DNA from 4 places in the Shinella sp. 838 genome. Region 2 is predicted to be linked to each of the others. Evidence: riboswitches for the same ligand, from Rfam matches in the RefSeq annotation. Region 2 holds a riboswitch; each other region holds the start of a gene.
The links. A riboswitch is a leader RNA that binds a small molecule or an ion and turns the genes downstream of it on or off. The one in region 2 is predicted to bind cobalamin.
Positions count from the first base shown of each region.

Region 1 (5,781 bases), on a different contig from region 2:
GTCATGAAGGCGGCCGGGTAATAGACGCGGCCGATCTTGCCTTCCTTGCGGATCTCGATCTTCGAGACGATCGGGTGGATCGAGGACGTCGAGTGATTGATATAGGAGATCGAGCCCGTCGGCGGCACGGCCTGGAGGTTCTGGTTGTAGAGCCCGCCCTTCATGACGGCCTCCTTCAGCTCTCGCCAGTCTTGCTGCGAGGGGACATGGATCCCGGCCTCTTCGAAGAGACCCTTCACCTTCTCCGTCGCCGGCAGCCACACCTGCTCGATGTATTTGTCGAAATAGTCGCCCGAGGCGTATCTCGAGCTCTCGAAACCCTTGAAGCTGACGCTGTTTTCCACCGCGAGCCGATTTGAGGCGCGGATGGCATGGTAGGTCACCGTGTAGAAATAGAGATTGGTGAAATCGATACCTTCCTCGGATCCGTAGAAGATGCGTTCGCGGGCGAGGTAGCCATGCAGGTTCATCTGGCCGAGGCCGATGGCGTGGCTATCGTCGTTGCCCTTCTCGACCGAGGGGACCGAGGAGATGTGGCTCATCTCGGAGACGGCGGTCAGCGCACGGATCGAGGTTTCGATCGTTCGTCCGAAATCCGGCGAGCCCATCGCAGCAGCAATGTTGAGCGAGCCGAGATTGCACGAAATGTCCTTGCCCATCCTGGCATAGGAAAGGTCGTCGTTAAATTCGCTCGCCTCACTTACCTGCAGGATCTCCGAGCAAAGATTGCTCATGGTGATGCGGCCGGCGATGGGGTTCACGCGGTTCACCGTGTCCTCGAACATGATGTAGGGATAGCCGCTCTCGAACTGGATCTCGGCCAGGGTCTGGAAAAAGTCGCGGGCCTTGATCTTCTTCTTGCGGATGCGGCCGTCCTCGACCATCTCGCGGTACTTCTCCGTCACCGAAATCTCGGTGAAGGCCACGCCGTAAACGCGTTCGATGTCATGCGGCGAGAACAGATACATGTCATCGTTGTTGCGAGCGAGCTCGAAGGTGATGTCGGGGATAACGACGCCGAGCGACAGGGTCTTGATGCGGATCTTCTCATCGGCATTCTCGCGCTTGGTGTCGAGGAAACGCAGGATGTCGGGATGATGGGCATGGAGATAGACCGCCCCCGCCCCCTGCCGCGCACCGAGCTGGTTGGCATAGGAGAAACTGTCCTCCAGCAGCTTCATGACAGGGATGACGCCCGACGACTGGTTCTCGATCTGCTTGATCGGCGCGCCCATCTCGCGAAGGTTGGTGAGGGAGAGCGCGACACCGCCGCCCCGCTTGGAAAGCTGGAGCGCCGAATTGATCGAGCGGCCAATGCTCTCCATGTTGTCCTCGATGCGCAACAGGAAGCACGAGACGAGCTCGCCGCGCTGTTTCTTGCCGGCATTGAGGAAGGTCGGCGTTGCCGGCTGGAAACGGCCGGAAATGATCTCATCGACGAGATCGCGAGCAAGCTGCTCGCTGCCGCGCGCCAGCGTCATCGCCACCATGCAGACGCGGTCCTCGTAGCGCTCAAGGTAGCGCTTTCCGTCGAAGGTCTTCAGCGTATAGGACGTGTAGTACTTGAACGCGCCGAGGAAGGTCGGGAATCTGAACTTCTTGTCATAGGCGTGGTCGAAGAGATCGCGTACGAAGTTGAAGGAATACTGGTCGAGCACCTCCTGCTCGTAGTACCCTTCGGTCACCAGATAATCGAGCTTTTCCCTGAGATTGTGGAAGAAGACCGTGTTCTGGTTGACGTGCTGGAGGAAGTATTGCTTTGCCGCCTGCCGGTCCTTGTCGAGCTGGATTTTTCCATCCTCATCGTAAAGGTTCAGCATCGCGTTCAGCGCATGATAGTCCAGCGCGGTGATTTCCGGCGTCTTCGCCGGTTTCTCGAGCGTCATCGTGTCCAAAATCGTTCCAGTCCCTGTCTGACGTTGTCGACGTCCTCATCCATGCCGAGAAGCTCGAAGCGGTAGAGATACGGCACACCGCACTTGGCGGAGATGACGTCGCCGGCGAGCCCGAAGGTCGCCCCGAAATTGCTGTTGCCCGCGGCAATCACGCCGCGAAGGTTCGCGCGGTTTTCCGCATCATTGAGGAAGCGGATCACCTGCTTGGGAACGGCGCCTTTGCCATCCTGGCCGCAATAGGTCGGCACGACGAGGACGAAGGGCGCGCGCGCCCTCAGCGCCTCGTCGGCGCGAAGGGGAATGCGGAAGGCCGGAAGGCCGAGCTTTTGCACGAAGCAATGGGTGTTTTCCGACCGGGAGGAGAAATAGACGAGCTCACCCATCGCCCCGCCCTCAGGCCAGTGCGCTGATCATATCAGGGCGGAAACCGGCCCAATGCTGCTCACCGGCAACGACGACGGGAACCTGACGGTAGCCGAGGCCCTGCACGAGCGCGAAGGCATCTGCATTCTCGGAGATATCGATGACACTGTAGTCGATGCCGTGGCGGTCGAGCGCGCGGGTGGTCGCTGAGCATTGAACGCAGGCGGGCTTGGAGTAAACGGTGATCGGCATGGTTTCCTCATATTCTGGCGATTGGGCATGGAGGGGCGTTCGGTCATCCGCCGATGACCGTTCGTGAACTGAAAATAGATAGACGGCGGCCCTCAAGGACGGCCGGACGCGGGGCGCCGCTTACTCGCGCGGAGGCACTGGAAACAAATTCGACATGACTTCACCCCGAAGCTATTCATACGGAGCATCTGGGGAGACGGCGGGGCGGCATCATTCCACAACCCATCGCTCGCCTGCCGGACACCCCGCCCGTGGACGTTCATGAACGAGGCAGGTCTCCTGGCTTGCGGGTCGCGGCATCCGTCCGCCTTCCCAAGGCATTTGCGCCTCAGTGGCTTTGTCGAACGTATGCTCGCCGCTTACAGTTGCGGGGGCAGCTCCGGATTGACGCAGCCATCATGGCCACACCGGATTCCCGTCTTAGCCTCCGACTCTCTCGAATCGGAGGAACCTCGAACACTAGATATGGTATAGGACGCAATTCCGCCGTCAACAGTTAGCTCGATCGCTCGGTTGCGAAACGCAAGTTATCCCCATGACGGATGGCGAAAGCCCTTCGTCGCGAGCACTTTTCCAGGCCTAGATTTCCACAGACACCATTCCAGCGTGAATAAGCGGTTGCCGGACCAGCGTACGACGAATAAGCTCATGCTGCGGCAAGGTGCCGCTCGATCACTGAGGATACCATGGCTACCGGAACGGTTAAGTTTTTCAATCAGGACAAGGGCTTCGGCTTCATCACCCCCGACAATGGCGGAGCAGACGTGTTTGTTCACATATCCGCGGTACAGTCCGGCGGCCCGCTGCGGGATGGCGCAAAGGTCAGCTACGACATCGGCCAGGATCGCAAGACCGGCAAATCGAAGGCTGAAAACGTTCAAACGCTCTAAGAGCGCGCGCTATTCGATGACGACCTCGGATGCGTATGGTTCATGGACGTCGCCACGGCGTTCGACCACCGCATCCGAACGGTCTCGAATGCAGATATGACCGTCGCCATCCGCACGCCCACGACGCAGCCGAGGACGCACCTCGCAGTTCTTGTGGTTTTGGGGCTTACCCATCTCCTCAACGATCTGATGCAGTCGCTGATTCCGGCTGCCTACCCAATCCTGAAGGATGCGTACGCGCTCGATTTCGTGCAGATCGGCCTGATCACCATGACCTTCCAGATTGCCGGATCGCTGCTGCAGCCGGTCATCGGCATGGTGACCGACAAGCACCCCGCACCCTATTCGCCTGTCGTGGGCATGATGTTCACCCTTTCCGGGCTCTTGAGTCTCGCATTCGCCCACAGCTATGCGATAATTCTTGTCTCGGTGGCGCTGATCGGCATCGGATCATCCATATTCCACCCTGAGGCGACCCGTATGGCGCGCTATGCGGCCGGCGGCCGGCAGGGGTTGGCCCAGGGTCTCTTCCAGGTTGGCGGTCAGGCCGGAGGCGCGCTCGGCCCGGTCTTTGCAGCATTGATCATCGTGCCGTTGGGGCAGCCGAGCCTCGCCTGGTTCGCCGCCCTTGCCTTGCTCGCCATGACGCTTCTGGCCTGGATCGGCAGCAAACAGCGCCAGATCAGTGCCGAGTTCGCGGCAATGCGGATAGGTGTAAAGAAGGCGGGCGGAGCGGCACGCCATGCGCCCGCGACGATCGCCATCGGCCTCGTCGTCCTCACGGCACTCATGTTCACCAAGAACGCCTACGGCGAAAGCTTCAAGTCGTTCTACATCTTCTATCTCATGGAGAGGTTCGGCCTTTCCATCCCGGCGGCGCAGATGATGCTGTTCATCTTCCTGCTCGCCTCGGCCGTCGGCGCGCTTGTCGGTGGTATCGTCGGCGACCGCATCGGGCGCTACCGCATCATCTGGATCTCTGTCCTCGGGCCACTTCCTCTGACACTGATGCTGCCTTATGCCGATCTGTTCTGGACGGGCGTGCTGACGGTGATGATCAACCTGATCATGGCCAGTGCCTTCGCATCGATCCTGATCTATGCAATCGAGCTGCTGCCACATCGCATCGGGTTGATCGGAGGACTGTTTTACGGCCTGAACTTCGGACTTGGCGGTATCGCCGCTGCCCTCCTCGGGATTCTCGCCGACCGCTATGGCGTCGAAACGGTCTATGCCATCTGCTCGTTCCTGCCGCTCGCAGGGCTCCTCGCCTGGTTCCTGCCGAAGATCGAGGAAGGCGGGGCCTAGCGACCTGAAGCGCTTGTCACAACCGCTCCGGAAACCGGAGGACGGCAATACCGCCGAAAGGGCGACGAGGCACACATCTCAACCGAGGCTATAAAACGGGTCCGACGATGGCGAGGCCGTTGTTCCTCAGGCGCTTCCAGACAGACCAGCGTCCCACCTCCTCCGGCAGGATCTGCCGGCATCGCTCGAGATAGGCCTCCTGTCGGGCACGCAAGGTTGTTGTCAGGTCGACATCTTCGAGAAGGATGTTGTTCTCGTAGTTGAGATCGAAGCTGCGCCGGTCCATATTCGCCGAGCCGATCAGCGAGATGGCGCCATCCATGGTCAGGGTCTTGGCATGGAGCAGCCCGGCCTCGTATTCGAAAATCTTCACGCCTGCTTGGAGAAGGTCGAGATAATAGCTGCGGCTTGCCGCCGCAACGGCGAAGTCATCATTGCGCGCGGGAAAGATGATGGTCGTCTCGACACCCCGGTTGGCGCAGGCGCAAAGTGCGGCCTGCATGGCAGCATCCGGTACGTAGTAGGGTGTCGTTACGAAGAGCGAACGCTTTGCGGCATAGATCAAGGTCTCGAACATTTCCGGCATGGCGGAATTTCGGAATGTGGGGCCGGTGGCGACCACCTGGGCGGTAAAACCAGGTTTCGTATCCACCATCTGCTGGCGTAGGAGGTGCCCGATATCGCCGCCGCCATTGCCCATCCAGTCGCTGGCGAAAAGATGCTGGTTCTGCCGTACCACCGGCCCTTCGAAGCGCATCAGCACATCGACCCAGGGCGCGAATCTTGCTTTAGGCAGGAATTCGGGATCAGCGCAGTTCTGACTGCCGCAATAGGTGATGCGGTTGTCGATGACGGCGATCTTGCGGTGGTTGCGCAAGTCGATGCGGCCAGTGAGGGCGCGCAAAAGCGGATTGCCGATCACCAACGCCCGGCGGACCTCTACACCCGCTCTCGCCATATCACGCCAGAGCGGGCCACGCACGAGCGCACGTGAGCCAAGATCATCGACGAGAACGCGACAGGCGACCCCGCGACGCGCCGCCCTTTGCACAGCCTCAGCGACCGCCGTGCCG
Region 1 covers NZ_JARSBQ010000009.1:176,627-182,407, reverse strand. Annotated here, with positions in the region: gene nrdE (class 1b ribonucleoside-diphosphate reductase subunit alpha) at 1-1,886, opposite strand, end outside; gene nrdI (class Ib ribonucleoside-diphosphate reductase assembly flavoprotein NrdI) at 1,883-2,278, opposite strand; gene nrdH (glutaredoxin-like protein NrdH) at 2,289-2,510, opposite strand; cobalamin riboswitch at 2,763-2,980, opposite strand; gene P9A16_RS23935 (cold-shock protein) at 3,197-3,400, shown strand; gene P9A16_RS23930 (MFS transporter) at 3,497-4,708, shown strand; gene cls (cardiolipin synthase) at 4,797-5,781, opposite strand, start outside.
Region 1: linked by a shared signal. The riboswitch ahead of nrdH (glutaredoxin-like protein NrdH) and the one ahead of metE (5-methyltetrahydropteroyltriglutamate--homocysteine S-methyltransferase) in region 2 are both predicted to bind cobalamin.

Region 2 (5,781 bases):
CTTCAGCGACACCGAGGTGCCCTCCAGCAGCCCTTCCACGAGCACCGAGCCGCCACCGACGAGGATCGCCGGGATCGGCTCGGCGCTCGGTTTCATGCGGTCGAGAACCGTCTCGATGCTGGCTTTCATCTGCGCCAGCATCTGTCGGGCGAATTCGGGTGTGATATGGCTGAGCCGGTCGCGGTCCCCGAGATCGACGAGGCCGGCGGCCACTGCGATGTCCGTCGCCGTCAGCGTGTCGCCACCGAAGCAGAGCGCTTTTTCCGGCAGGCGGAAGCCGACCGAATCCGGGCCGACTGTCGAGGGCGGTCCGGACCGCACGATGCTGCCACCGCCAAGGCCGAAGGAATGGACGTCCGGCACGCGGAAATTGGTCGGCACACCGCCGATCATCGCCCCTTCGCTGCGGGTGCGCGGGAAGCCGGCGACCAGCATGCCGATATCGGTGGTGGTGCCGCCGATGTCGATCACCGCGGCGTCGGACAGTCCGGTTAGAAAGGCCGCTCCGCGCATGGAGTTGGTCGGGCCGGAGGCGATGGTGAAGACCGGATAGCGCTCGGCGAAGTCCGCCGCCATCAACGTGCCGTCGTTCTGGGTGAGGTAGAGCGGGCAATCGAGGCCGAGTGTGACGAAGGCCGAGCGGAAGGCGCCGACGGTCTCGTGGCCGAGCTTGTGCAGGCTTGCGTTGAGGATCGTGGCGTTCTCGCGGGGCAGAAGGCCGGTACGGCCGACACGGTGCGACAGGCTGATCGCAGCGTCCGGCATTTCCTCGGCAACGATTTCGGCCGCCTCGTTTTCCATGCGAGGATCCACCAGGGCGAAGACGGAGCAGATCGCGACGGCGGAGATGCCTTTGGCACGCCAGTCGCGACAGGCGGCACGGACTGCGGCCACATCAAGTGGGGCGATTTCGGAGCCGTCGTAGTTCACGCCGCCGCCCACCATGGCTGCGCCGCCTTCGACGATGGGACGCAGGGCGTCGGGCCAGTCGATCATCGGCGGCAGAGAGCGCGTCGCTGCGCCGCAAAGCCTGAGAACACCGACCTTTTCAAGATGGCGCCCTTCGACGACGGCGTTGAGGAAATGCGTCGTGCCGATCATGACAGCGTTGACGGCGGCGGCGGTGATGCCCGCTTCGGCGAGAACCGTGCGGATTGCCGCGCCGACGCCAGAGGTCACGTCCGCCGTGGTCGAGGCCTTCACCGTTGCCAGAACATCGGTGCCGCGCAGCAGTGCCGCATCCGTATTGGTCCCGCCCACATCCACCCCAATGCGCAACATGGGTTATCCTTTCTTCTTGCCGCCGAGGTCCGTGCCGCGGCCGATCGCGGTGGTTCTCGTGCCGAATACCTTGTAGAGCCGCAGGACCGCCGAAGTCGTCACGCGTTTGACGCCGGGCAGCTTGCCCAGTTCCTGATCCATGAATTCGAGAAGCGCCGCGTGATCGGCGACGAAGAGCGAGGCGCTGAGATTGGCTGTGCCGCTGGTCGCGGCCAGGTAGCCGATCTCCTCGTACTCCGCGAGCTGGATGGCAACGTCTTCTATCTTGCCGGCTTCGACCTCGATCAGAAGCTCGACCTGCACGTCGCGCCCGAGCGCCACGGGATCGGGAATGGCGCCGATCACGATCATCTTCGCCTGGAGCAGGGCGGCGATGCGATTACGGATCGTGCGTTCGGAGACGCTGCCGATCCGGCCAGCGATTTCTGCCGCCGAGAGGCGCCCGTCCTCGGAGAGATAACGGATGATCTCGCGGTCCAGATCGTCAACGACATAACGCTGTGTCATGGGGCGTTTCCATTTCGGCCTGTTTTAAGCAGTAAATTTCCGAAACGGAATTGTGTCAAGAATATTTCAGCCGCATAGGGTGAATTTTTCCGAAAATGACCCGAATATGGTCCTTGAAGTACGATTTGTTGCCGAATCGGAAATTAGCAGAGTGCCATGACGTGTCGTCTGGGAGGCGCGCTAGGGTTTGCTGATCCTTTTGAGGGGATCTCTGTCAAGGGAGGCGAGCGCACTAGGCGGTGCTGAGGTGGGGCGACCCCAGCACGGCTGCCATCCGCGCTTGGTGCTTGTCACCACTCGTCGGGTGCCTGATCCTGAAGCTACTGCTCGGTGGATGCCATGTGGGTGAAGAGATGGGTGGCATGGCCGCTGTTGAGCACGGCACGGATAGCATCCGTCTTGTTGGCGTCGCCGGCCACGCACAGTCGCCGCGGGAGGCTGAGCAGATCGTCGAGTTCGATGCCGATGACGCGGTTGTCGAAATCGTCGGTATTCTGCCGTCCTCGCCGTCGATGAAGCGGCAAATCAAGACCGCGGCGGCGCCGAGATCGCACCATGATGGCCGCGCAGAATTCCGCGGAAAGTTCCCGGTTTCCCGCAGATGCGCCGGTGACTTGCACCACGCTCAGGCCCTCGGGGGGTGGGCAGTTCCAGGGTGATAAAAATACATAAAGGCATAAGTATTTCTTTATGTCTATTGACAATCCGGCCTGGATACCATGAAGTCCTGATGTCGTGGTTCCCTGGAGCGGTTCTGCCTCTCCAGGGCTAAGAGGGAATCCGGTGCGCCGATCATTCGGCAATGCCGGGGCTGCCCCCGCAACTGTAAGCGGTGAGCCGCTGTCCAGGATGTCACTGAGGCGCCTGCCTTGGGAAGACGGACAGCAGTGACGACCCGCGAGCCAGGAGACCTGCCAAGACGAAACAACGTCCACGGGCGGGGTGTCCCGGTGGTTGCTGCGGTCCGTCTTTGACGGGGATGGCCGCACGCGTCCGCTTACCCATGCCCCCACCAACCAATGGGGTATGACAATGTCCAACAAAACTCTCTCGGTCGGCTCTCTCGGCTTTCCGCGCATCGGCCGCCACCGCGAACTGAAGTTTGCGCTCGAAGGTTTCTGGTCCGGCAGGATCACCGAAGACGATCTTCTTGAAACTGCGAAGACGCTGCGGGCGGAAGCCTGGATGCTCCAGCGCGATCGCGGGATCACCAGAATCCCCTCGAACGACTTCTCCTTCTACGACCATGTGCTCGATACCGCGGTCATGGTCGGCGCAATCCCGGCGGGTTATGGCTGGGAGGGCGGCGACGTGCCGCTGTCTGTCTCTTTCGCCATGGCGCGCGGCAGCCAGGAGGGGGGGCACGCCGGTTGCGGCCATGCCCATCACGGCCACGGCGTTCCCGCGCTCGAAATGACCAAGTGGTTCGATACCAACTACCACTACATGGTGCCGGAGGTTTGCGAGGATCAGGTCTTCACGCTGACCGGGCAGAAGCCGGTCGATCATTTCCTGGAGGCCAAGACGCTTGGCATCCATACGCGTCCGGTCGTGCTTGGACCGGTCACGTTCCTGAAACTTGCCAAGGCTCGTCCCGCGACCTTCAAGCCGCTCGATCTTCTGACAAGGCTGCTGCCGGTCTATGAAGCGTTGTTCCGCCGGTTGCACGCCGCCGGTGCGGACTGGGTGCAGGTGGACGAACCGGTCCTCGCCCTTGACCTGACCGAAGGCGAGCGCCATGCCTTCAAGGTGGCGTACGCGGCCTTCGCGGCGGCCGTTCCTGAACTGAAGATCATGCTCACCACCTATTTCGGGTCGTTGGGCGACAATCTCGATGCCGCAGCCGCACTTCCGGTCGCCGGCCTCCATGTCGATCTGGTGCGCGCTCCGGAACAGCTTGATGCGGTTGCAGCGGCTATGCGTCCCGATCAGACCTTCTCGCTCGGCGTCGTCGACGGCCGCAACATCTGGCGTGCAGACCTTGCCGCCCTTCTGGAGCGGTTGGCACCGGTCGTTGCCGTGCGCGGGGTCGATGCCATCGAGGTCGCCGCGTCGTGCGCATTGCTGCATGTCCCTGTCGACCTCTCCCTGGAGACGGCACTCGACGAGGATCTGAAAGCCTGGTTGTCCTTCGCGACCCAGAAGCTGGATGAACTCGCGATCCTCGGCAGGGGCCTGGCCGCGGGCAAGGATGCCGTCCGGCAAGCCGTCGACGATGCCACGCAGGCGATCACCGCCCGGGCCTCCTCGCCGAAGGTGACCGATCCCCTCGTCCAGGGCCGCATGGCCGGTATCGACGGGGGGATGAAGAAGCGCTTGAATACCTTCGAGGACCGGCGGCGCCTGCAGGCGGCGGCGATCGGGCTGCCGCTGTTTCCGACGACGACGATCGGTTCGTTCCCGCAGACCAGCGAGGTTCGCAAGGCGCGGTCGGCGCATGCCAAAGGTGCCCTCAGCTATAAGGACTACGAGGCATTCCTGCAGAAGCAGACCGAGGACGCCATCCGCTGGCAGGAGGAGATCGGCCTCGATGTGCTCGTTCACGGCGAGTTCGAGCGCAACGACATGGTGCAATATTTCGGCGAGCAGCTCTCCGGTTTCGCCTTCACGCAGTGCGCCTGGGTGCAGAGCTACGGATCGCGCTATGTGCGCCCGCCGATCATTTTCGGCGACGTCTCCCGCCCCAACCCGATGACGGTACGGTCGTGGCGTCACGCCCAGTCGCTCACCGAAAAGCCGGTGAAGGGCATGCTGACGGGGCCGGTGACGATCCTCAACTGGTCCTTCGTGCGGGACGACGTTGCGCGCAGCACGGTTTGCCGGCAGATTGCGCTCGCCATCCGCGATGAGGTTCTGGATCTCGAAAGGGCTGGTGCGAAGCTGATCCAGATCGACGAGGCTGCGCTTCGTGAGGGCCTGCCGCTGCGCCACAGGGACTGGCGGCACTATCTGGACTGGGCGATCGAATCCTTCCGCCTTTCTTCGGCGGGCGTCGCGGACGAAACCCAGATCCATACCCATATGTGCTATTCGGAGTTCAACGACATCATCGCGGCCATTGCGGCGATGGATGCCGACGTCATCTCCATCGAGACGTCCCGTTCCAGGATGGAGCTGCTCGATGCCTTCCGGAACTTCAAGTATCCGAACGAGATCGGCCCCGGTGTCTACGACATCCATTCGCCGCGCGTGCCCGACGTCAAGGAGATGGCAGACCTCCTCACACTGGCGCGGGGGCGTCTCGAGGATCGCCAGATCTGGGTCAATCCCGATTGCGGCCTCAAGACCCGCAAATGGGAAGAGGTCAAGCCGGCGCTCCTGAACATGGTGGAAGCGGCGCGGCAGCTGCGCGGGTCGCGCGCTGCGGCGGCCTCGGGGCCGTGAGGACCACGCGCTGATCGACGATGCCGGGAGCAATCCCGGCGTCTGCGGGGCCGCGTGGTCGCACTGGCCGCTGCCGGCGAATTGTATTGCTGGCCGGAGCAACGAGCACGACGGCTTGCGCGCAGTTTCGGTGGCTCAGGAGGATGCTTGCCTTCCTGTCACAAGAGGAAACGCCGGGCAGTCGCCGTCACCTCCCGGGTGAGACCGGCCAGCCGATCCGCGGCGAGGCGGTTTATCTGCCAGGAGAGCGGAATGTCGAGGGGGGTCTGTGGGCGCAGTGCCACCAGCCGCCCCGTCTTCAGATGCGCTTCAGCGAGCGGTTCGGGGTTCATACCCCACCCCAGGCCGGCAAGGCTCGCATCAATGAAGCCCTGCGTTGAAGGCAGCCAATGCGCCGGGCAGGCGAGGTCCTGCCCGAAGACCTGGCGGACCCAGCGGTTCTGCAGGCGGTCCTTCTGGTTGAAGACGAGCGACGGCGCGCGCATCAGCGCCTCGACCGTGACGCCTGCCGGGAAGTGCCGCTCCATGAAGTCCGGGCTCGCCGTCGCATGGTAGCGCAGCGTGCCAAGCGACAGGCGGCGACAGCCCTGCACCGGTTTCTCAAGGCTG
Region 2 covers NZ_JARSBQ010000005.1:161,738-167,518, forward strand. Annotated here, with positions in the region: gene P9A16_RS17870 (hydantoinase/oxoprolinase family protein) at 1-1,281, opposite strand, end outside; gene P9A16_RS17875 (Lrp/AsnC family transcriptional regulator) at 1,285-1,788, opposite strand; gene P9A16_RS17880 (sugar-binding domain-containing protein) at 2,109-2,345, opposite strand; cobalamin riboswitch at 2,508-2,721, shown strand; gene metE (5-methyltetrahydropteroyltriglutamate--homocysteine S-methyltransferase) at 2,821-5,172, shown strand; gene P9A16_RS17890 (LysR family transcriptional regulator ArgP) at 5,331-5,781, opposite strand, start outside.

Region 3 (5,781 bases), on a different contig from region 2:
GTCAGGCGTGGACCACCGGATTTTGGAAAGGGTGATGGAATGCGGCATGAATAGAGATTTCCCCGAGGACAAAACGAAGTCGGTTTGTGGTCGGGTTGAAATCCATGGTGCACCATCCGGTCGGCATTGCGTTGCCGGAAATCTAGGGTCGAACCGGCCGCCTTGCAAGGGTGCGGCCGGTTCGTCCGTTTTTTTAGGCTCAGGCCGAGGGCTGCTTCAGCCGCTTCGACCATTCGTCGGCCTTGCCCTGGCCGGCATCCTTCCAGGGCGAGCCCTTGAGGCCGAGCTTCGCACGAAACCCCATGGCCGAGATGATCAGGCGGTTCATACCGGAGGCGATGAAGGGCAGCGAGGCGATGTGCAGACCGGTAAACGGCAGGAAGGGATTGCGGCGCAGCGAGCCGTAGATCTCGATGCGCGTCGTCGTCTTGTAGCTCGGGCTGCGGGCATGGAAGCCGTGCGTGTCGGCGACGACAAGCGTGTTCGCCTTCACCGTCATCTTGACCGGCTGGCCATAGCCCAGCGCCGTCAGCTCGTCCGGCATGATGCGCAGCGAGCCGCGGGCGGAATACTTGTTCTCGATCGCATCGGCATTCTCGCTGATGTCGCGCTCCCAGGCGAGGCGCTGCGGCGTCATCTCGTGCGAGCCGGGCACATAGGCGAACGGGCCGTCCTCCTCGCCGACATCGCGCAGGAACAGCCACGCCTTGGCCGTCGGCTGGAACGTGTCGCTGTGCAGCGCGGTCTGCGGGTCGGTCGAACCCTGCGTGATGACGGACGGCAGCGCCATCACCACCTGCACGACGAGCAGCGGCTGGCCGGCATGGGACGAGACGTAGCGCAGGAGATTGCTGACGCGCGGGTCGTTGCGCGCCGCCTTGAAGCCCGGCAGGCTTTCGAGGTCGCTGTCGTCGATGATCGCGCGGCGCGTGACGGTTTCGCCCTGCAGCATGTCGTAGCGCTCGAAATCCCGCTCGGCGATCTCGCGGGTGACCGCGGCAAACACGTCGGGCGACAGGAAGTTCTCGATCTTCACGAAACCGTTCTCGGCATATTGCCGGCGGTGATCCGGGGCGACGAGGTTTTCCAGCTTCTTGCGGCGCCAGGCCGCCATGCGCATGGCAAGCGAAACGCGCTTCTCGTGCAAGCCCTTCCGGTTCAGCCACTTGCTGCCGATGATGGGGTTGTCAGCGAAGGATTTTGCGCCGGATGCGAGCTGAAGCGCGTACCAGGGGCTGAGCAAGATGGAGGAAATCCGCATGAATACCTGCCTGCAAGGGCCGGGGTTCCGCCATAGGCGGTTGCGCCATCCGGGCGCAGACCGGCTGTTGAGTTTGTCGAGAGTGCTACACCAAGGCCCATGGGAGATCAATTGCGCGCCACGGGCAAAAAGGTGAATACGCAACTCATATTTTGTGACCGACATTAATCACAAATCCGGGAGCACGTTGCGCTTCCCCCGCCAGGGCCTATGATAGGAACTGCATATGCGGCCGGAACGCGGCCCAACCAATTCACGGGATCGATGATGTGACCGGGCGCCTTCGCCTCCTCCTTGCCATTGCAACCGGCCTGCCGCTGCTCCTGTCGGGCGGCACGGCGGCGGCGAACGTGTGCGAGCGCCTCCAGGCGGAGCTGGCCAACCTGCCCAAGGTGGTGGTCGATACGACGAGCGCACGCAAATATGCCGGCGCGATCGCCCGCCAGAACATTCAGCTGCGCAAGGCCAGGAGTGACCAGCGCCGCCTTGGCTGCTCGGGCGGCAGCATCATCGTGGTCGGCGGGGCGAATGCCGAAGCTTGCGACACGCTCTCAAGCGTCATCGGCAAGATGGAGCGCAACCTTGAAATCCTCGACAAGAAGCGCCGCGAATTTGCCGGCGGCACCTCGTCGCAGGGCAAGCGCAGCCGTCTCACCGCCCTCCTGGCGAGCAACGGCTGCGGCGACGAGGCGAAGGTCATGCCGATCGCGGCGACCGAGACGCTGCGCACGCTCGATGAAAAGCGCACCCTGCCCCTCGGCACCGCGCCCGACGGCAGCGAGCGCCTGCAACTGCGCTCGCTCGGCGGCAGCAACGGCCATGGCAACCTGCGCACCGTCTGCGTGCGCACCTGCGACGGCGGATTCTTCCCGATCTCGTCGGGCGCGACGCCGCTCGACTTCCGGCGCGACCAGAAGGTCTGCGCCATGATGTGCCCGGAAACCGAGACCGAACTGTTCTACCAGTCGATGACCAGCGGCCAGGAAACCGAGCAGATGACCTCCACGGTCACGGGCCGCCCCTATTACGAAATGCCGAACGCCTTCTCCTACCGCACGCGCGACCTTTCCAAGCCCGGCGCCTGCGGCTGCAACCTCTCGGCCTACTATCAGGAGATGATCAAGCGCGAGAAGGCGCTGAAGGGCGACGACGCCGAGACCGCGCGCGCCGGCACCGCCGACGATTCCGACAGCGGCTCGATCACCACCATTCGCACCCTGCCGAAGAAGGAAGAGACCCCGGTCAAGGTGCCGGCGAAGGTCGAGGAGCGCGACTACGACCCGGCCAGCAGCAAGGTGCGCACGGTCGGCCCGGTCTTCCTGCCGGCCAACGAATCCGCCATCGACCTCGGCCGCCCGGTGGATGCCGGCGTCAACTGACGCCTTCCTCCGGCCAGCGTTCCTCGAACACCAGGTCTTCCAGCGGCAGGCGTTGCCGCCAGCCCTTCACCGCCAGCTCCGGCTCGCCGTAGAGCCGGTCGACGAAGCCGACGCACAGCCAGGCGACGATCTCGACATGACCGGGTATGCCGAGGATCGAACGGATATCGCTGTCGTGGAAGATGCTGACCCAGCCGACGCCAACGCCTTCCGCCCGCGCCGCGAGCCACAGATTCTGCACGGCGCAGACCGTGGAATAGACGTCCATTCGCGGGTTGTGCGTGCGACCGAGAACCACGCTGCCGCCGCGGGTCGGATCGCAGGTCACGCAGATCGACAGCGGCGCCTTCAGGATACCCTCCAGCTTCAGCGCACGATACTGCGCCTGACGCTCTCCTTCGAACATCGCCGCCGCCTCGGCATTGGCTTTCAGGAAGGCCGCATGCACCGCCTGACGGGTCGCCGCGCTGCGCACCAACAGGAAGTTCCACGGCTGCATGAAACCGACGGACGGGGCATTGTGGGCGGCCTGCAGCAGGCGGCCGACGAGGTCGTCCGGCAGGGGATCGGTCAGGAACTGGTCGCGCACGTCGCGGCGCGTTTCGATGGCACGGTAGACGGCTTGCTTTTCCTCGCGGGAAAAGGCGCCCGCCCGGACCAGAGGGTCCAAGGGTTCGCTTCGCATCGTCATCTCCCCAACAATGCGTCACAACCTGCCGCCGTCCGCGCGGTTCGGTCTATCGTGCCAGGCCGGTCTTCTGACTTCGGGTCACGCGGCAGGCACCTGCCTTCCCGGTTGAACAACCAGTGGCAAAAGCCTGAATCGATTCAAGCTTTTACGGTGCAAACCATCCCCGTCACAGCGTTGGGCACGTTCCGGACCTGGGTTTATCACCCGCACCGGATTCCCGATTCTCCCGCCGGAGCGGGCACCTGACGCGAAGGATATGCGCATGGCTTGCGGGCACGATCAAGCCCGCCTGCGCCATGCACCGCCGTGCCTGCGCCTCAGAGCGGCGCATCCGGATGGGGCGAGCCGTCATAGGCACCCCAGATAGACTGGTCGAAGCAGATCACCGAGCCCGTCATCAGGCCGGATTCCGGCGAGGAGAGATAGGCGCAGGCCCGCGCCACCTCGGCCGGATCGACGAGCCGCCCGAAGGGCTGGCTTGCCGCCGCTTTCGCCAGCCAGTCGTCGGCCGCGCCATGGAATTCGCGCTGGATGCGATCCTCTCCCTCCGAGGCCATCCAGCCGATGTTGAGGCCGTTGACACGGATGCGGTTGCGCAGAACGGCATAGGCCGTGTTCTTGGTCAGCGTCTCGAGCGCGCCCTTGGAGGCACAATAGGCGGCGATGAAGGGCTGGCCGGCCTTGGCCGACATCGAACCGATATTGACGATGGTGCCCTCGGTCTTCTCGCGCCGCATCACCGTGATCGCCTCCTGCATGAGGAAGAACGGCGCGCGTACGTTGACCGCGAACATGCGGTCGAACAGCTCCGGGCTCGTATCGAGGATCGTGCCGCGGTCGGTGATGGCGGCGGCGTTGACCAGCGCGTCCACACGGCCGAAGGCCGCGTCGCAGGCGGCAATGACCGCGCGCGCATCCTCGACCACAGCGAGATCGGCCTTCACATAGAGTGTCGCAACACCCGTCGCGCCGGAAATCTCCTTGGCCTTCGCCTCGCCCTTGGCGGCATTGCGACCGCAGATGACGAGACCCGCCGCACCCCGCTCGGCAAAGAGCCGGGCGATCGTCGCCCCCAGCCCCTGCGTTCCTCCCGTGACGACGGCGATCTTGCCGTCGAGCCGCGCACCTTCACTCATGCCATGCCTCCCTTGCAGACCGGCCGATGCTGGCTCGCGAACAACGAGAAGCCGATCGACACATGATTCATTTCCGCAAGCAAATCCCCTATCGGGCTGTTTCTCAAGCCATTTCCGGAGACAGAGACCGACCGGACACGACTATCTTCAGACAGGGCCGGCGCCTGCTGCGGTGCATCCTGGCGGAAACCCCATGGAAACAAGGCGGTAGGCGCTTCAGTGCGCAGGGCGACTGGTCAGGCCGCGCGTACCGCACCGGCTTCGGCAATCGCGTCGCCAGCCATGTCGCCGACATGAACGGCTCGGTTGCGACCGGCATTCTTGGCCGCATAGAGCGCCGCATCCGCCATCACCATCACGTCGTGCAGGCTACCGCCATGGTCCGGGAACTGGGCAATGCCCGCGCTGCCGCCGATGACCAGAAGCTGCCCGTCATGGGCGATCGGTATTTGCGCATCCCGGACAAGGCCCTCAGCAAGCTCGAGGAGCATCTCGCGGCTGGAGACACCGCCAAGGAGCACGGAAAACTCATCGCCGCCGAGGCGGGCGACCGTGCCGAGCGGGCCGATACGCTCGGAAAAGCGGCGTGCGACAGCCTGCAGCACCGCATCGCCAGCTGCATGGCCGTACCGGTCGTTGACGGCCTTGAACCGGTCGAGGTCGAGAGCGACGATCGAGAAGGGCTGGCTCTCGCCCTTGCGGATGGCATGGCGCACCTCTTCGTCGAAACCGCTGCGGTTCTTCAGCCCCGTCAGCGGATCGTGCTGGGCAAGGAAAGCGTTCTGCGCCTCGCTGCGCTGCAGTGCCTTGACCAGTGCAGAGAAGCGCAGCGTGACAAACAGCATGACGCCGGCAAAGACCAGCACGAACATCGCGATCTGCGGCAGTGCCGATTTCCAGACGAACAGGCCGGGCATGTTCGGCCGCCAGGAGGCGACCATCGGATTGTAGGTATCGGCACCGACCGGCGTCATCACCAGCCCCGGCTCCTGCGTCACGATGGGCGTGAAGCCGAGGTCGCGCAAACCGAGCCGCCGCTCGGTATTGGCCAGCATCTTCTGCGAAACCGGCTTGACGGTGATCAGCAGCGTCGGCTGCATCCGGCTTGCGGGAATGTAGAGCGACTTCGGGATAACTGCCTGCACGACGACGATGCTCATGACACGGTCGATGAGGCGCATGCCGGAGACGTGGATTTCCGGCAGCGCCGGCGTCAGCAGGTCGGGGTCCTCCTTGGCGCCCTGGACCTGCCATCCGCCACGGTCGGGCGACAGCGCCTCGCGGTAGGCGCGCTCGGCCTTGAGCGTCAGGTCG
Region 3 covers NZ_JARSBQ010000001.1:1,393,709-1,399,489, reverse strand. Annotated here, with positions in the region: gene P9A16_RS06620 (ABC-F family ATP-binding cassette domain-containing protein) at 1-48, opposite strand, end outside; gene P9A16_RS06615 (phytanoyl-CoA dioxygenase family protein) at 200-1,261, opposite strand; gene P9A16_RS06610 (DUF2865 domain-containing protein) at 1,531-2,640, shown strand; gene bluB (5,6-dimethylbenzimidazole synthase) at 2,633-3,325, opposite strand; cobalamin riboswitch at 3,372-3,592, opposite strand; gene P9A16_RS06600 (SDR family oxidoreductase) at 3,649-4,467, opposite strand; gene P9A16_RS06595 (sensor domain-containing diguanylate cyclase) at 4,704-5,781, opposite strand, start outside.
Region 3: linked by a shared signal. The riboswitch ahead of bluB (5,6-dimethylbenzimidazole synthase) and the one ahead of metE (5-methyltetrahydropteroyltriglutamate--homocysteine S-methyltransferase) in region 2 are both predicted to bind cobalamin.

Region 4 (5,781 bases), on a different contig from region 2:
CTGCCCAGTCGCCGTCGAAGAACAGAAGGATGCCGCCCGGCCTCAACATGCGGTGCCATTCGGAAAAAGCCTCGACCGGCGTCGTCAGCGTCCAGACCAGATGGCGGCAGACGATCGCGTCATAGCTCTCGTCCGGCTCCATCGGGTTTTCCGCATCCGCGAGCAGGAAACGCACGCCCTTGGCACCGGCGTGTTTCTTCCGTGCGACCTTCAGCATCGCCTCGGAAAAGTCGAGCGCCGTCACCTCATGGCCGAGGGAAAGCAGCAGACGTGTCACCTCACCTGTACCGCAAGCAAGCTCCAGCACGCGGCGTGGCTCCGGACCGAGATTTTCGCGGATCGCCGCCGCCCAGGCCTCGAACTCCGGTCCTTCGGGAATGCGGTGGCCAAAGGCGAGATCGAAGGTCTCAGAGCGGCGCGACCAGTAGTCGCGAATGTCTTCCTTGAGATGACTGTTGCCGCGTGTGCCGTGCATCACTGCCCCTCGCCCGCATCGATACGGGCAAAGATGTCGTCGAAGCGCGGCCGGGCGCGGGCCGGCACCTCGACCGTGCGGATCGCCTCCGTCAGTTCCGCCTCACCGACCTTCACCAGCATGACCATGCCCATGCCGAAATGCGGCGAGCATTTGATGCCGTAGAAACCGGGGGCATCAAAGGTGACCTCGATCTCCTCGTTGATCTTGCCCTTGAAGCCGGCATATCCCTGCGGAACCATGCCGTCGATGCTGGCGGCGTTGTGGCTCTTGTGGGTGGCGATGAACTTGACGCTGTCCCCCGGCTTGATTGCCAGGAAATCCGGTTCGAAAACCATGGAGCCCTTTTCGCCGCGATTGCGCATCTCGACCCGGAAGGTTTCAGCGGCGACGGGGGCGGCGTGGAGAAGTACGGCGATGGCCGCAGCCAGGAGGAAACGGGTTTTCATCTTGCCTCTGCAACGAGCTTGAGTTTGGCAGGCCGGGGCTCTGGCCGGCGATAGCGAATGAAGCAGCCGCCGGCGCTGTCGCGCTCGACATCCACGGTGACGCCGAAGACATCGTGCAAGCGCTGCGGCTCCAGTACCTTTGCAGGTGTACCGAGCGCGACGATGCGGCCGCCCTGCATGACGGCGATGCGGTCGCAGAACATGGCCGCGTGATTGAGGTCGTGCAATGCCGCAACGACGGTCAGGTCCTGTTCGCGCACCAGCTGGAGCAGGCCGATCTGGTGGCCGATGTCGAGATGGTTGGTCGGCTCGTCGAGCAGGAGGATCGGCGCCTGCTGGGCGAGCGCGCGGGCGATGTGCAGCCGCTGCCGCTCGCCGCCGGAAAGCGTGTGCCACAGCCGGCCGGCAAAGTGCGCCATGTCGACCTCCTCCAGCGCCCTGTCGACGATGGCATCATCCGCCCGCGACCAGGGCGTCAGCGCGCCGAGATGCGGCGTGCGGCCGAGTTCGACCGCCTGGCGCGCAGTGATACGCTCGGTCGTCTCCGCCTGCTGCTCGACGAAGGCGATGCGGCGGGCTATGGCTTGCCGGCCGTGGGCCGAAAGCGGCGAGCCCTCAAGCGTTACCAGACCCGCCTGCGGCTTGCGGATGCCCGCCATCAACGCCATCAGGCTGGTCTTGCCCGAACCATTGGGTCCGATGATGCCGAGAAATTCGCCGGGACGCACGTCGAGCGAGACGTCGGTGAGGATGGTCGCACCGCCGGCCGACCAGCAAAGACCTTTTGCCGAAAGGGTCACAGGGCCGATCTCCTTTGGCTGAGGATGAGCGCGAAGGCCGGCGCGCCGAACAGCGCGGTGATGACGCCGATGGGCAGCACCTGGCCGGGAATGATGACCCGCGACAGCACGTCCGCGGCGATCATGAAGATGGCGCCGATCAGCGCCGAGGCCGGCAGCAGCAACCCGTGGCGGACACCGACGACCATGCGCGCGGCATGGGGAATGACGAGGCCGACGAAACCGATCGACCCGACGATGGAGACCATGACGGCGGTCATCAGTGCCGAGACGGCAATCAGCACGACATAGACCCGGCGCACCGGAATGCCGAGCGAGGCCGCCGATTCCGTGCCGAAGGTGAAGGCATCGAGCGCGCGCGCATGCCAGAGGCACACGACAAGCCCGAGAAGCGCAACCGGCAGCGCCAGCCAGACATCCGGCCAGCGCACGCCCGAGAGATTGCCGAGCAGCCAGAACATGATGCCGCGTGCCTGTTCCGCATTGGCCGCCTTGGTGACGATGAAGGAGGTCAGCGCATTGAAGAGCTGCGAACCGGCGACCCCTGCAAGGATGATCGCCCCCGTACCGCGGCCTGCGCGAACCGCCAGCGCGCTGACGAGACCGAAGGCGACGAGCGCCCCGATAAAGGCACCGATCGGCAGCGTCAGGATACCGGCGCCGATGCCGAGGATCGCCACCGCGACAGCGCCCGTGGAGGCACCGGCGGAAATGCCGAGAATGTAGGGATCGGCCAGCGCGTTGCGCAGCAGCGACTGCAGGATCACCCCGCAGATCGCGAGCGCCGATCCGCAGCAGGCCGCAACCACGGCGCGGCTCAGCCGGTAGTTCCAGACGATGCCCTCGTCTATCGGCTCGATGGCGTGCCCCGCCTGCCAGAGGCGGTTCGCCACGGTCTTTGCCACGACGTCGAGCGGAATAGCGGTCTCGCCCACCGCCGCGCCCACCCCGAGCGCGGCGACAAGCAGCACGAGCGCCGCAAGAGCGACACCCGTGCGCAGCAGGATGGGGCGATCAGCCGTCACTTCGCGAGGCCAGCCTTCTCGATGGCGTCGGCAAGCACCTCGATGCCCTCGATCGTGCGGATCGTCGGGTTCATCGCCTGGGCGTCCATATCGACGACATGGCCGTTCTTCACGGCCGGCATCAGGCTGGCGACGGGATCTTCCTTGAGGAACGTGTGCTTGACCGCGACGTCATCGGCAGGGAAGCGGCGGCGCTCCATCTTGCCGGCGACGATGATGCTCGGATCGGCCTTGGCAACGGTTTCCCAGCCGACCGTCGGCCATTCCTCGTCGCTCTCAATGACATTGCGGATGCCGAGCGCCGACATGATGTAGCCCGGCGCGCCGTTGCGCCCGGCGACATAGGGGTCGATGTCGAGTTCGGCGCTGGAGAACCAGAAGACGGCGGAAAGCTTGCCATCCGCCGAAGCGATCTTCTTGCGCGCCGCGTCTTCGCGCGCCTTGAGGTCGGCGATGACTTTCTCGCCCTGATCCTGCACATCAAAGATCTGCGCCAATTCGCTGATTTCCTTGTAGATCAGCTCCATCGTGAAGACCGTCTTGCGCACCCCGTCGCCGCCACCGGAATTGTCCTTGCCGATGCAATCGGCCGGCGAGGTGTAGACCGGGATCTTCAGTTCATCGAACTGCTCTGGCGTCGCGACGATGCCCTCCGGACCGACATGCCACTGGAACTGCGCCGTCACAAGGTCCGGCTTCTTGGCGACGACGCTCTCGAAGCTCGGATCGTTGTCGGCAAGGCGCTCGACCTTGGCGTTGGCGTCCTCGTAACCCGACAGCACCGGGCCGATCCAGACCGCCGTGCCGACCATGCGCTCGCCAACGCCGAGGAGATACAGGATTTCGGTCGAGCTCTGGCCGAGCGAGACAGCCCGTTCCGGCGCCTTCTCGAAGGTGACCTTGCGGCCGCAATTTTCCAGCGTCAGCGGATACTGCGTCGCGGCCGCCTGCGCGGCGCCCGCTGACAGGGCAAACACGGCGGCACCGGCCAGCGCGGAAACGAGGGATGCGGCGCGCACGGCCGCAGGCAGAATGGTCATGGGTTTCTCCCGAATGAATGAAAGCGTGCGGGCTCAGCCGACGCGCCGACAGGCGCGCGCCGATTGCGGTCGGGAGAAAACGATTGGAATTCCGCCGTTGCCGGCAGCCAGGGTCGTCATAGGGTCTCCTGTTCCGGGCATCCCCGCCCGTGACTTGGATTTTTCTCGACGACGGCAGGTCTCCTGGCTCACGGATATCTGCTGCCTGTCTGCCTTCCCGCGGAAAAACCGCAGTGGCATGACGCGAAAACGCGTCCGAGGACAGGCGGCAATCCGCCTACAGTTGCGGGGGCAGCCACGGAATGGGTCCCTGTTGGGTCGTCCGCACCGTGTTCCCTATTAATCCCCTGGGAGTCATCCCTCGGGAAACCGTCGATCCATCCTTAATCCGCCGCGCTCGGCAGCGTCAAGGCGCTCAGCTCTCGAAATCTCCGAAGATGTCCTGGAGGCGGGTAAGCGTATCGACGCGCTCGCTCACGGCTTCGCCCATGAGCACAATGATATTGCTGAGCATGAGGTCCATGACCGCGGTCATGGTGGCTGCGCCATCCCAGAGCGGCCCGTGCGAGCCCGGCACGACGAGGCAGATATCGGAAACATCCGGCCCCCAGGGGCAGAATTCGTCGGTCAGCAGCACGACCTTGACGCCGGCCCGCCGGGCCTCCAGCGCCAGCGGCCGCGCCTTGGCGGCAAAGCGGCGCACGTCGTGCAGGAACAGCACCCTCCCCTCGACGGAACCATCGAGCAATTCCGCATAGGTGCCGTTGAGACCATCGACGAACTGCACGCGCGGGCGCGTATAGGAAAGCTGGCTGGCGAAATATTGCGCGATGCCGCGCACATTCTGATAGGCGGCGACATAGACCTCGCTTGCGCCGATCAACGCGTCGATCGTCTGCTGCCATTCCGGTGCGCCGGTGATCGCATAGATCTGGCCGAGATTGTCGATCTGCTGCTGGATGAGGCCGGCGAGGAGCTTTCCCTCCTTGCGGTCCTGTTCCAGCGAAGCGACTTGGGCCTTGACCTCCCAGGCCGGATTGGAACCGCCGCGGCGCAGCTCGCTCTTCAACTCGTCGAGGCCGTCGAAACCCATGCGGCGCAGATACCGGCCGATGGTCATCGGCGAGACCTGAAGCCGCTGGGCGATCGAGCGCGCGGTCTCGAAGGGGAGATCGGCGATGTTGCGCTCGATATAGTGGGCGATCAGCTTGTCGGATTTGGACCGCCTGAGATCGTCGGACTGAACGAGCTTCAGAATGCGTTTCGACACGTCGCCCTCTCCCAAAAATCCCGCCCGCCGAAAAGACGGGCGGGGATCGCGCATGGTCACTGCGCCGTCTTCACCCGCGTCCAGACCCGGTCGAGCTGGCGGAGCGCCGGGCCCAGGTCCTCGAAGATCTGGAGACGCGCCATGGTCTCGGCGGGCGGATTGATCTCCTTGCTATTCTTGATCTTTTCCGGGGTCAATTGCCGCGCCGGCACGTTGGCCGTGCCGTTGGTCTGCTGCGAGACGTTGAGCGCGGCAATTTCCGGGCGGGTGTAGAATTGCAGGAATTTGATCGCGTTCTCCTTGTTCGGCGCGCTCTTCAGGACGCAGGCATCCTCCTGGTACATCGTCGCCCCCTCCTCGGGGATGACATAGCCAAGGTCCTTCTCGTCGCCGAAGACATCGACCATCGCGCCGACGAAGAAGTGGCCGGCCGCGACGTCGCCGGATTGCACCATCGGCCGCGTGTCGTAGGTGAAGGCTGCCACATAGGGCTTCATGGCAATGATCGTTTCCGCCGCCTGTTGCAATTCCGCCGGATCGGTGGAGTTGATCTTGTGGCCGTTCAGCATCAGGCCGACCGCCAGCACCTCGCGCATGTCGTCAAGCAGCGTGAACTTCAGCCCCTTGGCCTTCACCGTCTCGATCAGGTCCTTCCAGCCGGTGACGTCCTTGCCGAGGATCGTGCGGTTGTAAAAAATGCCGACCGAACCCCAGGCATAGGG
Region 4 covers NZ_JARSBQ010000004.1:492,366-498,146, reverse strand. Annotated here, with positions in the region: gene P9A16_RS16840 (class I SAM-dependent methyltransferase) at 1-475, opposite strand, end outside; gene P9A16_RS16835 (pseudoazurin) at 475-924, opposite strand; gene P9A16_RS16830 (ABC transporter ATP-binding protein) at 921-1,724, opposite strand; gene P9A16_RS16825 (FecCD family ABC transporter permease) at 1,721-2,749, opposite strand; gene P9A16_RS16820 (ABC transporter substrate-binding protein) at 2,746-3,789, opposite strand; cobalamin riboswitch at 3,946-4,178, opposite strand; gene P9A16_RS16815 (MurR/RpiR family transcriptional regulator) at 4,205-5,059, opposite strand; gene P9A16_RS16810 (polyamine ABC transporter substrate-binding protein) at 5,116-5,781, opposite strand, start outside.
Region 4: linked by a shared signal. The riboswitch ahead of P9A16_RS16820 (ABC transporter substrate-binding protein) and the one ahead of metE (5-methyltetrahydropteroyltriglutamate--homocysteine S-methyltransferase) in region 2 are both predicted to bind cobalamin.